DNA from 3 places in the Ferdinandcohnia sp. GQ5 genome. Region 2 is predicted to be linked to each of the others. Evidence: riboswitches for the same ligand, from Rfam matches in the RefSeq annotation. Region 2 holds a riboswitch; each other region holds the start of a gene.
The links. A riboswitch is a leader RNA that binds a small molecule or an ion and turns the genes downstream of it on or off. The one in region 2 is predicted to bind thiamine pyrophosphate.
Positions count from the first base shown of each region.

Region 1: linked by a shared signal. The riboswitch ahead of thiC (phosphomethylpyrimidine synthase ThiC) and the one ahead of thiT (energy-coupled thiamine transporter ThiT) in region 2 are both predicted to bind thiamine pyrophosphate.
Region 3: linked by a shared signal. The riboswitch ahead of thiM (hydroxyethylthiazole kinase) and the one ahead of thiT (energy-coupled thiamine transporter ThiT) in region 2 are both predicted to bind thiamine pyrophosphate.

Region 1 covers NZ_JCAXEW010000002.1:237,495-240,780, forward strand. Annotated here, with positions in the region: gene thiC (phosphomethylpyrimidine synthase ThiC) at 1-1,601, opposite strand, end outside; TPP riboswitch at 1,742-1,856, opposite strand; gene AC6CHV_RS03170 (endospore germination permease) at 2,307-3,286, opposite strand, start outside.
Region 2 covers NZ_JCAXEW010000014.1:147,222-150,507, reverse strand. Annotated here, with positions in the region: gene rpsF (30S ribosomal protein S6) at 1-287, shown strand, start outside; gene ssb (single-stranded DNA-binding protein) at 341-907, shown strand; gene rpsR (30S ribosomal protein S18) at 954-1,193, shown strand; gene thiT (energy-coupled thiamine transporter ThiT) at 1,256-1,837, opposite strand; TPP riboswitch at 1,911-2,012, opposite strand; gene AC6CHV_RS17430 (YybS family protein) at 2,301-3,230, shown strand; gene AC6CHV_RS17425 (DHH family phosphoesterase) at 3,258-3,286, shown strand, end outside.
Region 3 covers NZ_JCAXEW010000011.1:120,277-123,562, reverse strand. Annotated here, with positions in the region: gene thiD (bifunctional hydroxymethylpyrimidine kinase/phosphomethylpyrimidine kinase) at 1-750, opposite strand, end outside; gene thiE (thiamine phosphate synthase) at 750-1,397, opposite strand; gene thiM (hydroxyethylthiazole kinase) at 1,384-2,208, opposite strand; TPP riboswitch at 2,269-2,378, opposite strand; gene AC6CHV_RS14835 (YetF domain-containing protein) at 2,449-3,147, opposite strand.

The sequences.
Region 1 (3,286 bases), on a different contig from region 2:
GCAGGTAACGTTTCATCATGATATTCTAAAGCGCGTTCAGGATCCAATGATAAATTAAACTGATCTTTCCATCTGAATTCAAAACGGGCTTTTGATAAGGCATCATCTCTTTTGTGCGCGCCTGGATGCCCTTTCGCTAAATCAGCAGCATGGGCAGCTATTTTATAAGTTATAACACCTTCACGTACATCATCTCGGTTTGGTAAACCTAAGTGTTCTTTTGGTGTAACATAACATAGCATAGCCGTACCAAACCAACCAATCATGGCTGCGCCTATTGCAGAAGTAATATGATCATAGCCAGGGGCTATATCAGTTGTAAGTGGACCTAGAGTATAGAACGGAGCTTCCTTACAAACCTCAAGTTGTTTGTCCATGTTTTCTTTAATAAGGTGCATTGGTACGTGACCAGGACCTTCAACCATTACCTGTACATCATGCTCCCAAGCAATTTTTGTTAGTTCTCCAAGAGTTTCTAATTCCGCAAATTGCGCTTCATCATTAGCATCAGCAATTGAACCAGGACGTAGACCATCTCCTAAAGAGAATGCAACATCATAAGTTTTCATGATTTCACAGATTTCATCAAAATGAGTATATAAAAAGTTTTCTTTGTGGTGGTGAAGACACCATTGTGCCATAATAGATCCACCCCGGGATACAATACCTGTTAAACGTTTGGCTGTTAACGGGACATATCGCAAAAGAACACCAGCATGAATGGTGAAGTAATCCACGCCTTGCTCGGCTTGCTCAATCAAAGTATCACGGTAAACCTCCCAAGTAAGGTCTTCGGCAACACCATTTACCTTTTCAAGTGCTTGGTAGATAGGAACGGTTCCTACAGGAACAGCTGAATTGCGAATAATCCATTCCCTTGTTGTATGAATGTTTTTCCCTGTTGATAGGTCCATAATAGTATCAGCACCCCATCGTGTAGCCCATGTCATTTTTTCGACCTCTTCTTCGATGGAGGATGAAACAGCAGAATTCCCAATATTTGCATTGATTTTAACATGGAAATTACGTCCTATAATCATAGGCTCTGCCTCTAGATGATTGATATTAGAAGGGATTATTGCTCGACCTCTTGCAACTTCTTCACGCACAAATTCAGGTTTCATATTTTCCCTTAATGCGATAAATTCCATCTCAGGAGTGATGATGCCCTTCCTTGCATAATGAAGCTGTGTGACATTTCTACCTTTTTTGGCACGTAATGGTTTACGCTTTAAACCTGGGAACACATTATTTTTAGCACGTGGGTCATTCTCGTCCTTATATCCATTGTCTGTAGCCTTAACTTTTCTTCCTTCATATTCCTCAACATCTCCTCGTTCATGGATCCATGTGCTTCGAAGAGGAGGCAGACCTTTTGTAATATCAGCTGAATAATTAGCATCCGTATAAGGTCCGCTTGTATCATAGACACGAACTGGTTGATTTTCTTCTTCACCAAAGGCGCCCGTTGTAGGACTTAGTTTAATTTCACGCATTGGTACCTTGATATCAGGTCTTGAGCCTTCAACATAAACTTTTTTACTACCTGAAAAACTAGACATGATGGAAATGTTTTTTTCGTTTAAAGAAGTTGTTGACATAGAGTAAATCTCTCCCATTTTTTAAATTAAAGGACGAGCTCTAGACAATAAAAGCGGAATTAAAGAAATGAATTAAATAAAAAAAGCCGAATCCAAAAAGGATGGACCGGCTTTGTATGTAGAAGTTTATTCAATACATGAATTATTTTTTCTAACTTCCCCACGCTAGTATTATCTAGATCAGGTCCAAAGGGTCAAGAAACTTCAACGTGTTTCCCTCTCAGCCCAACTTATTGGACTCCCCTAGTTATTTCTATTCAATTTTGTATTAGTATACATGAGATTTAAGTAAAATAAAAGTAGCAATAAATAAATATAAAAATAAAAACCATTTGGTTTAGAGACGGACAGCAATAGGTTTGCTTAGGAAGAAAAAGAAGTATATAAGGTCATTTATCTTAGAAAAGACATCCCGAGATTTTTGTCCTATCCCAGAAAAGAAAATATAATACATAAAATACTAAATGCTGCGCATCATGCTCCCTAATTAGGGTTTATGCAACCATGGAATTTTATTTTAGTTACTTCAAATGAAAATAAAGAAAAGTTAATTTGGGCAGCTGATAAGGAAAGAAAAGCATTGACTATTCATTATGAGTAGAAAAAGAAAGCTACAAGAATCTCCTGGACGTAGATTTATAAGTAAGCGTAAAATAGGTCCCACCTGTTTAGCAGATGGGGCCAATTTTACACTTGCTTGTATTATTACTCATCAATTTGTTTTGAATTTTTACGAATAACTCCAATTCCCCAAAGGAGCAAGGGAATACCTATCATATTTATGGGGAGAACAAATGGAAGCCAATATTTTTCAAGATAAGAAACTGAAGCTGCATTATTATTAGGATAAATCAAAGAAAGTACTATTGAAGCTATTGCTACAAACCAAATAACCTTTCGCCAATCCTTTATATTTAGCCATTGTGCTATACCATAACTAGATACGAATAGGTAAATGGACAATTTTATAAATATACTGAAGATCCATATAACAGTCACAATTATTTCTAAATTTTGTATGAATTGCATAAGCGATATATATCTCGCCATCTCAAAAAATGGATACCATAGTCTTGAAGACAAATCTGCTCCAAATACCATTAGAATTTCTAGCGTTGAAATAGTCACTAAAATAGCTACAACTCCTACACCCCATACAGCCCATGTTACTCCTTTTTTCGGTTCTTCTGTAAAAGAGAGTAGCATCATTATTAAAACCGACTCACCATAAAACGATACAGGCGTTAAAGCTCCTTGTAAAATCGATTTTAGTCCTGAGTCAGTATAAACAGGTAGAATCTTATCCCATTCTATATTATTAAAATTAAGCAACAGAGTAATAATAACCATTACAAATATCAAAGGGCCCATGATTTCACTACACCGGCCAATGCCTTCAATCCCCCCTATGTAATTCACATAAATTACTAAAAGTAATAAAAGTACAATTAAAATAAACAACGGGGTTTTCGTAAATAAAGTCATTTGGATAATTTCAGATGATTGACGAAAAATAACTCCTATTACAGAAAGCCAATGGATAAAATATGGAATTACTATTATTCTCCCTAACCATTTCCCTAATATGCTTTGACTAAACTGAATGAATGTTTGGTTAGGATAGAGAAGACTTAGTTTTCCAGCAGCAAAGGTGATTCCTATTCCTGCTAACCCAGCAAGAACAA
Region 2 (3,286 bases):
TGAGAAAATACGAAGTTATGTATATCATCCGTCCAAACATTGATGATGAAGCGAAAAAGGCTTTAGTTGAGCGTTTTAATGGCGTTTTAACTGACAATGGTGCGGAGATTACAAACGTAAAAGAATGGGGTAAGCGCCGTTTAGCATATGAAATCAATGATTTCCGCGATGGTTACTACATGATTCTTAACGTAATGTCAAACGCTGAAGCAGTAAACGAATTCGATCGTTTAGCGAAGATCAACGAAGACATTATCCGTCATATCGTTGTTAAAGAAGAAGCATAAGAATTTATTAGAGTATAGGCTCTGTTTGAATATCCTGTTAGGAGATGGTTCTGATGATGAATCGCGTAGTTCTTGTAGGGAGACTTACAAAAGACCCTGAATTACGATATACACCAAGTGGAGTTGCGGTAGCAACCTTCACGCTCGCAGTGAATCGAGCATTTACGAATCAGTCAGGTGAACGTGAAGCTGACTTCATTAATTGCGTTGTATGGCGCCGACCAGCTGAGAATGTTGCAAACTTCTTGAAGAAGGGCAGCTTAGCAGGCGTTGATGGTCGTCTTCAAACAAGAAATTATGAAGGCCAGGATGGCAAACGCGTATATGTTACTGAGGTTGTAGCAGAAAGTGTTCAATTCCTTGAACCAAGAAATGCAAATGACCAACAGCGTAGCGGTGGAGGTAACTTTGGCGGTGGCTATGGCGGTAATCAAGGCAGCTATGGTGGCAATCAAGGTGGTTTTGGCGGTAACCAAGGTAACCAAGGCCAAGGCGGCTATTCTCCATTTGGACAGAATCAGAACCCAAATCAAAACCAAGGACCTACAAGAGTAGACCAAGATCCATTTGCAAATGATGGACAACCTATCGATATTTCAGATGATGATCTTCCATTCTAACTTGTAAGTCAATCATATAATCAACACTTAAAAGGAGGGAAAATCAATGGCAGGCGGACGTAAAGGTGGACGTGCAAAGCGTCGTAAAGTGTGTTACTTCACAGCTAATGGAATTACACACATCGACTATAAAGAAGTAGATTTACTTAAAAAATTCGTTTCTGAACGTGGTAAAATTTTACCTCGTCGTGTAACAGGTACAAGCGCAAAATACCAACGTAAATTAACAGTTGCTATTAAACGTGCTCGTCAAATGGCATTATTACCATATGTATCTGGTGAATAATAAAGAAAAGCGATGATCGCCTAATGCGGTCATCGCTTTTTTGTTGTTTATTTAGAGAACGATTAGAATCGTTTCTGTACTTCCTGTTTAAGTACGAAGAAACGGGGTGAAGAAAGAATCAATAAGGTCATGATAATGGAACAGAAGATGAATGCACCTAAAAAAGTGATACCGTTAGCTGTAAGAGAAAACCATACTGCTTCAAAGCCTTTGAGTTGTTCAGCGAAGAATACAAAACCTGATACGAAATGCCAAAAGTAGCGAGCAAGGCTTCCAATGAAAATGGCACTAATGATTAAAGCTAATGATTTACCTTTGTTACCAGTTCGTAAGCTTTCTTGAACGCCGTTTCTAAATAAACCAGCAAACCCAATGAAAGAAAAAGCTAAGAAATAATCGATGGCTCCTTGAACTGGATGGATAATCCAGGGATCAAAGATCACTTGCAGAAGTCCCCATAAAAAACCGGAAAGGAAACCAATTTTAAGTCCCCATCTAAGTGCGACAATGAATATAGGGATCATCGCGAATGATATAGAGATGGAAGGACCAATTTTTATTGATGGCACAAACATATCTAGTGCTAGCGCTAATACGGCAAAAATCGCCGCTTCAATCATGGACTGCAACCTAGTATTTCTCATAAAAAAACCCCCTTGAAGTGTGTAATGAACAAAACGCACCCCAAAGGAGAACAACTTTAATAAAAGGATAAGTTCTCATAAATCTCCACATTCCTACGCTAGCATTAACTAACAGGTTCGAAGGGTCTGAACGTTTAACGTTCACTCTCAGCAAATTGCTCCCCTTGTGGTTACGTTTATTAATTAATTACTATCATAATAGAAATTAGGGAAAAGTAAAACAAAAAGTTTCGTCACAGTGGAACTTCAACTAAAGACTGCCGTGTTCTATGTCAAAGCCGAAGTCAACAAATCCAATGGAAGTACAAAAGTTGAAGACTTCCTAGTAAATCTTTAAAATAGAAAGTGGTTATAAAACATGCACTTTTTTTGATGTCAAGTTCCATACGCCATTGGCTTGAGGGGTCCAAGCGCCAGGCACTTTTCTTCAGAAGGTGTGTTGCAAATAAGTTGAGGTGAAAAGGTGAAAAATACAAAATTATTAACAGAAGGTGCCATGCTTTTAGCAGTATACAGTGTACTGTTACTTGTCAGTCTATATCTCCCGCTACTTGGAACGGTACTTTCATTCCTTTTGCCCATTCCATTTATTCTGTTTACAGTGAAGTATAAAGTAAAGCAGTCATTGTTATTTTTACTTATCGCTTTTTTCCTCTCAGGACTATTAGGTTCTGTAATGGGGATTATACTTACGATAATGTTTGGTGTTACAGGGATTTTATTGGGTGAAATGATCAACAGAGGAAGAAGTGGAATCGAACTTTTCTTAGGCGCATGTTTGTCCTACTTGTTTTCCATTGTGCTGATGTTTGTCACGGTTAACCTTGTTTTACAAGTGAATGTTACTGAAGTGCTTAAAGAAAGTACACAAGAATCTTTTGCCATGGCTGAGAGTATAATGAGGGCAACAGGGGGAGAAATGAATACAGAAGCCATTAAACAGCTAGAAGAGTCAGTAGAAATGATGCAATACATGATTCCAAGTATGTTTGTTTTTCTTGCGATGTTTTTGGCTTTTATAACAGTTGTGGCCATTAAACCTATTCTGGTAAGGCTTCGGGTAAAAATAAATCCTTTCCCGCCATTTCGTGAGATTAATTTTCCAAAGAGTGTCTTATGGTATTACTTATTGATTTTACTTTTGAGCTTTGTTGAGATGGAAAAGGGTACATTTGGATATACTGCCTTTTTAAATTTCTTTTTTATTATGCAGTTGCTAATGGTCATTCAAGGCTTGTCATTTATTTATTATTACTGTTATCAAAAAAGAATTCCAAAGGTCGTACCGATTGTTCTAACGATCTTAACACCAATTCTCCTTTATATTATTCGAATCTTAGGTATAATTGACTTAGGATTCCAACTGCGAAATCGAATTAGTAAAAAGAAGTAAAACAAAGCTTTAGGAGCTGAAAATTACATGCCAGACTTTTACAAAAGAAAGTTGTT
Region 3 (3,286 bases), on a different contig from region 2:
ACTGCCTTTTCCAAGGTCTAGTCCCGCTTCGATTGCTCCCGTAATATATTGTTTTGCTTCTTTTATACTCGTTTTAATATCATGGCCTTTTGCTAAATTACAAGCAATGGCTGATGAGAGTGTACAACCTGTGCCATGCGTGTTCGGGTTACTGATCCGTTCTCCAGGGAACCATGTGAACTCGCCATTATTATATAATAGGTCATCCGCAGTATCTTCAAGATGTCCACCTTTAATCAAAATGGCCCCTTTATAGGTTTCGGACAATTTTTGGGCAGCCACTTGCATGTCTTCCTTCGTGGTAATCTCCATCCCACCAAGCGCCTCAGCCTCATGAATATTGGGTGTAATAATAGTAGCAAGCGGAATTAATTGACTAATCAAGGCGTCCATTGCCGATTCACTCAAAAGTCTACTCCCACTAGTTGATATCATGACTGGATCCACTACTATATTTGAAGGCTTATATTCTTCTAGTTTTTCCACGATTTTATGGATGATTTCAGGAGATGACACCATGCCGATCTTTACACTATCAGGAAAAATATCAGTCATGATGCAATCCAGCTGTTGCCCGACAAATTCAGGAGTCGAATCGAGAACCCCGTATACGCCAGTTGTATTTTGAGCAGTAAGAGCTGTGATTGCACTCATTGCATACATATTATGGGCTGTAATTGTTTTAATATCTGCCTGAATTCCAGCTCCTCCACTACAATCAGATCCTGCAATCGTCAATACCTTTTTCATTATTTTCCACTCCCTACCATCGTTGCTGAAAGCTTATTTAACTCCTTTGTAGCGGCTGTGATATCGGACTGTGCAAAGATTGCCGATACAACCGCAACACCGTCTACCCCACTTCCAACTAACTCTAAAATATTTGTTTTATTAATCCCACCAATTGCAACGATGGGAATCGAAACACTCTTACAAATTTCTTGCACGGTTTCGAATGTCATTGGTTTCGCGTCTTTTTTTGTACCTGTTGGGAATACCGAACCAATACCAAGATAATCTGCACCAGCTTTCTCAGCAGCAATAGCTTGTTCTACATTTTGAGCCGACACGCCTAGAATTTTATCCGTGCCAATCATTTCACGTACTTTTTCAACCCGCATATCCTCTTGACCAACATGCACACCATCTGCATCACAAGCTAGCGCAATTTCAACATTATCGTTAATAACAAAAGGAATATCATAAAAAGCCGTTAACATTTTAAGTTCAATAGCTTCTTGTAAAAAATCATCATACCCAAGATTCTTTTCTCTTAGTTGAAGGAATGTAATACCACCTTTTAACGCTGCTTCGACTTGTTCCACTAAGGTTTGGCTGCCTGTCCAGGCACGGTCTGTTACTGCATATAGTTGCATAAATTTTTTATCGATTTTCAATGTTCATACCACCTTGCAGTTGCAAAAAATTTAGTTTACTCATCGCATCAATCAAGTACATACGGAATGATGAAGTTCCTGCATCCATTTCTTCTACTTTTTGATGAGCTAATTCACCGCAATATCCCATTGCGCTCACTGCTGCGGCTGTACTCTTTAAAATTTCACTAGGATTCGCTCCACAATAAGCAGCTACAACAGAAGTAAGCATACAGCCTGTCCCTGTAATTTTCGACATCAACGGATGGCCATTTCTGATTGCAAATGCTTCGTTCGTGTTCGCAACGATATCTATAGCACCTGTGATTACAATGACTGCACCTGTTTGTTTACTTACCTGTTTAGCAAACTGAATCATTTCTTCGAGATTACCTTCATTGATGACGTCTTCTGCAGCTGCGTCCACACCTTTGGTATTTCCACTGCCTGCATGCACCGTTTTTATTTCTGATAGGTTCCCTCTGATAACAGCAAATCGTATCTCATCTAAAAGCTGATAAACAGTATTAGTTCTTAGGCTGGACGCCCCTGCTCCAACTGGATCCAAAACAACAGGATGTCCTAGTTTGTTTGCTGCCTTCCCTGCTAAAATCATAGATTCTATCGTTCTCTCATTTAATGTACCGATATTAATCACAAGCGCATTGCAAATACTTGTAATATCCACCACTTCTTTTGGATCGTCCGCCATAATTGGTGAACCTCCACAAGCAAGGACAATATTTGCAACATCATTAACCGTCACATAGTTTGTAATATTATGGACGAGCGGTGTTTTTTGTCTAACGTTTTTTAAGATTTGCTCAAACATGGTAATCCTCCATTCAAATAAAAAATGCGGTATACCTGAAACAGATATACCGCATGAATCGTCATACTTACACACATTCCCTACGTTGGCATTATCCAAATCAGGTAAAGGGTCAAAGCTACATTTTGCTTACTCTCAGCCCACAAGTGTGAGCTCCCCTGCACTATTCAATTTGATTCTATTATAGCATACGAATCTGTGCTGTCATTCTTTTTAAGTCCTATACATTTTTCCGGAGGCTTAATGCATCATATTGTCGTCTATGTTGTCAATGTATAGTGTCCCATCTTTTTGTACCTCTGCATAAAAGACCTCAGATGCATCCGTCACCCCAGCATTTTTTAATTGTTGGTTTAGCCAGTTTGTATCTAAATTTAATCTAGAAAGATTCATGTTATTAATTACACCGTCTGAGATGACCTCGGTCGAGGTTGGATATATATAGGGATTACTCTTAACACTGGCATCCTCTTTTGTGTAAGGCATTTTATGTTCGTATGGCATCACCGAAAGTTGGCCACTAGTTTCAAAGATGGCATACTGTACATCTTTAATAGAAAAGTACCCTTTTTGTCTTAATATTGAATTAAGGGTATCCATATCTAGTCGTGTTGAACGAAGTGAATTCTCCATAACCTTTCCTTCTTTTATCACAATGATCGGTTCCCCTGTTGTTACTTTCCTTGCTTTTTTCGACTTTATATCAATAAAAGCAATCGCTAATGTAAAAACAGTCCAGCCTATTAACGCTAGTACCCCATTTACTATACTTACATTTGAATTCATTGCAAAATTTGCGGCAATAGAGCCTATAGCAATGGCAGAAACAAAATTAAAAAATGTCATTTGACTGATTTCTTTTCTTCCCATTATTCTTGCAAGTACAAATAACACAACAAAAGCAATAGCGATCCTTAGTAAGAGCTGTGAAGCAGCCATCATAAAACTCCTTTTTAGTTTGTTGAGATTTATTTTATCCCTAATAAAGCGATTTAATTAATTCACCCAATTTTAAAAAAAGAATTGTTTTCTTCACAACAATAGTGTACGATACATAGTATAAATCAAATACTGTATG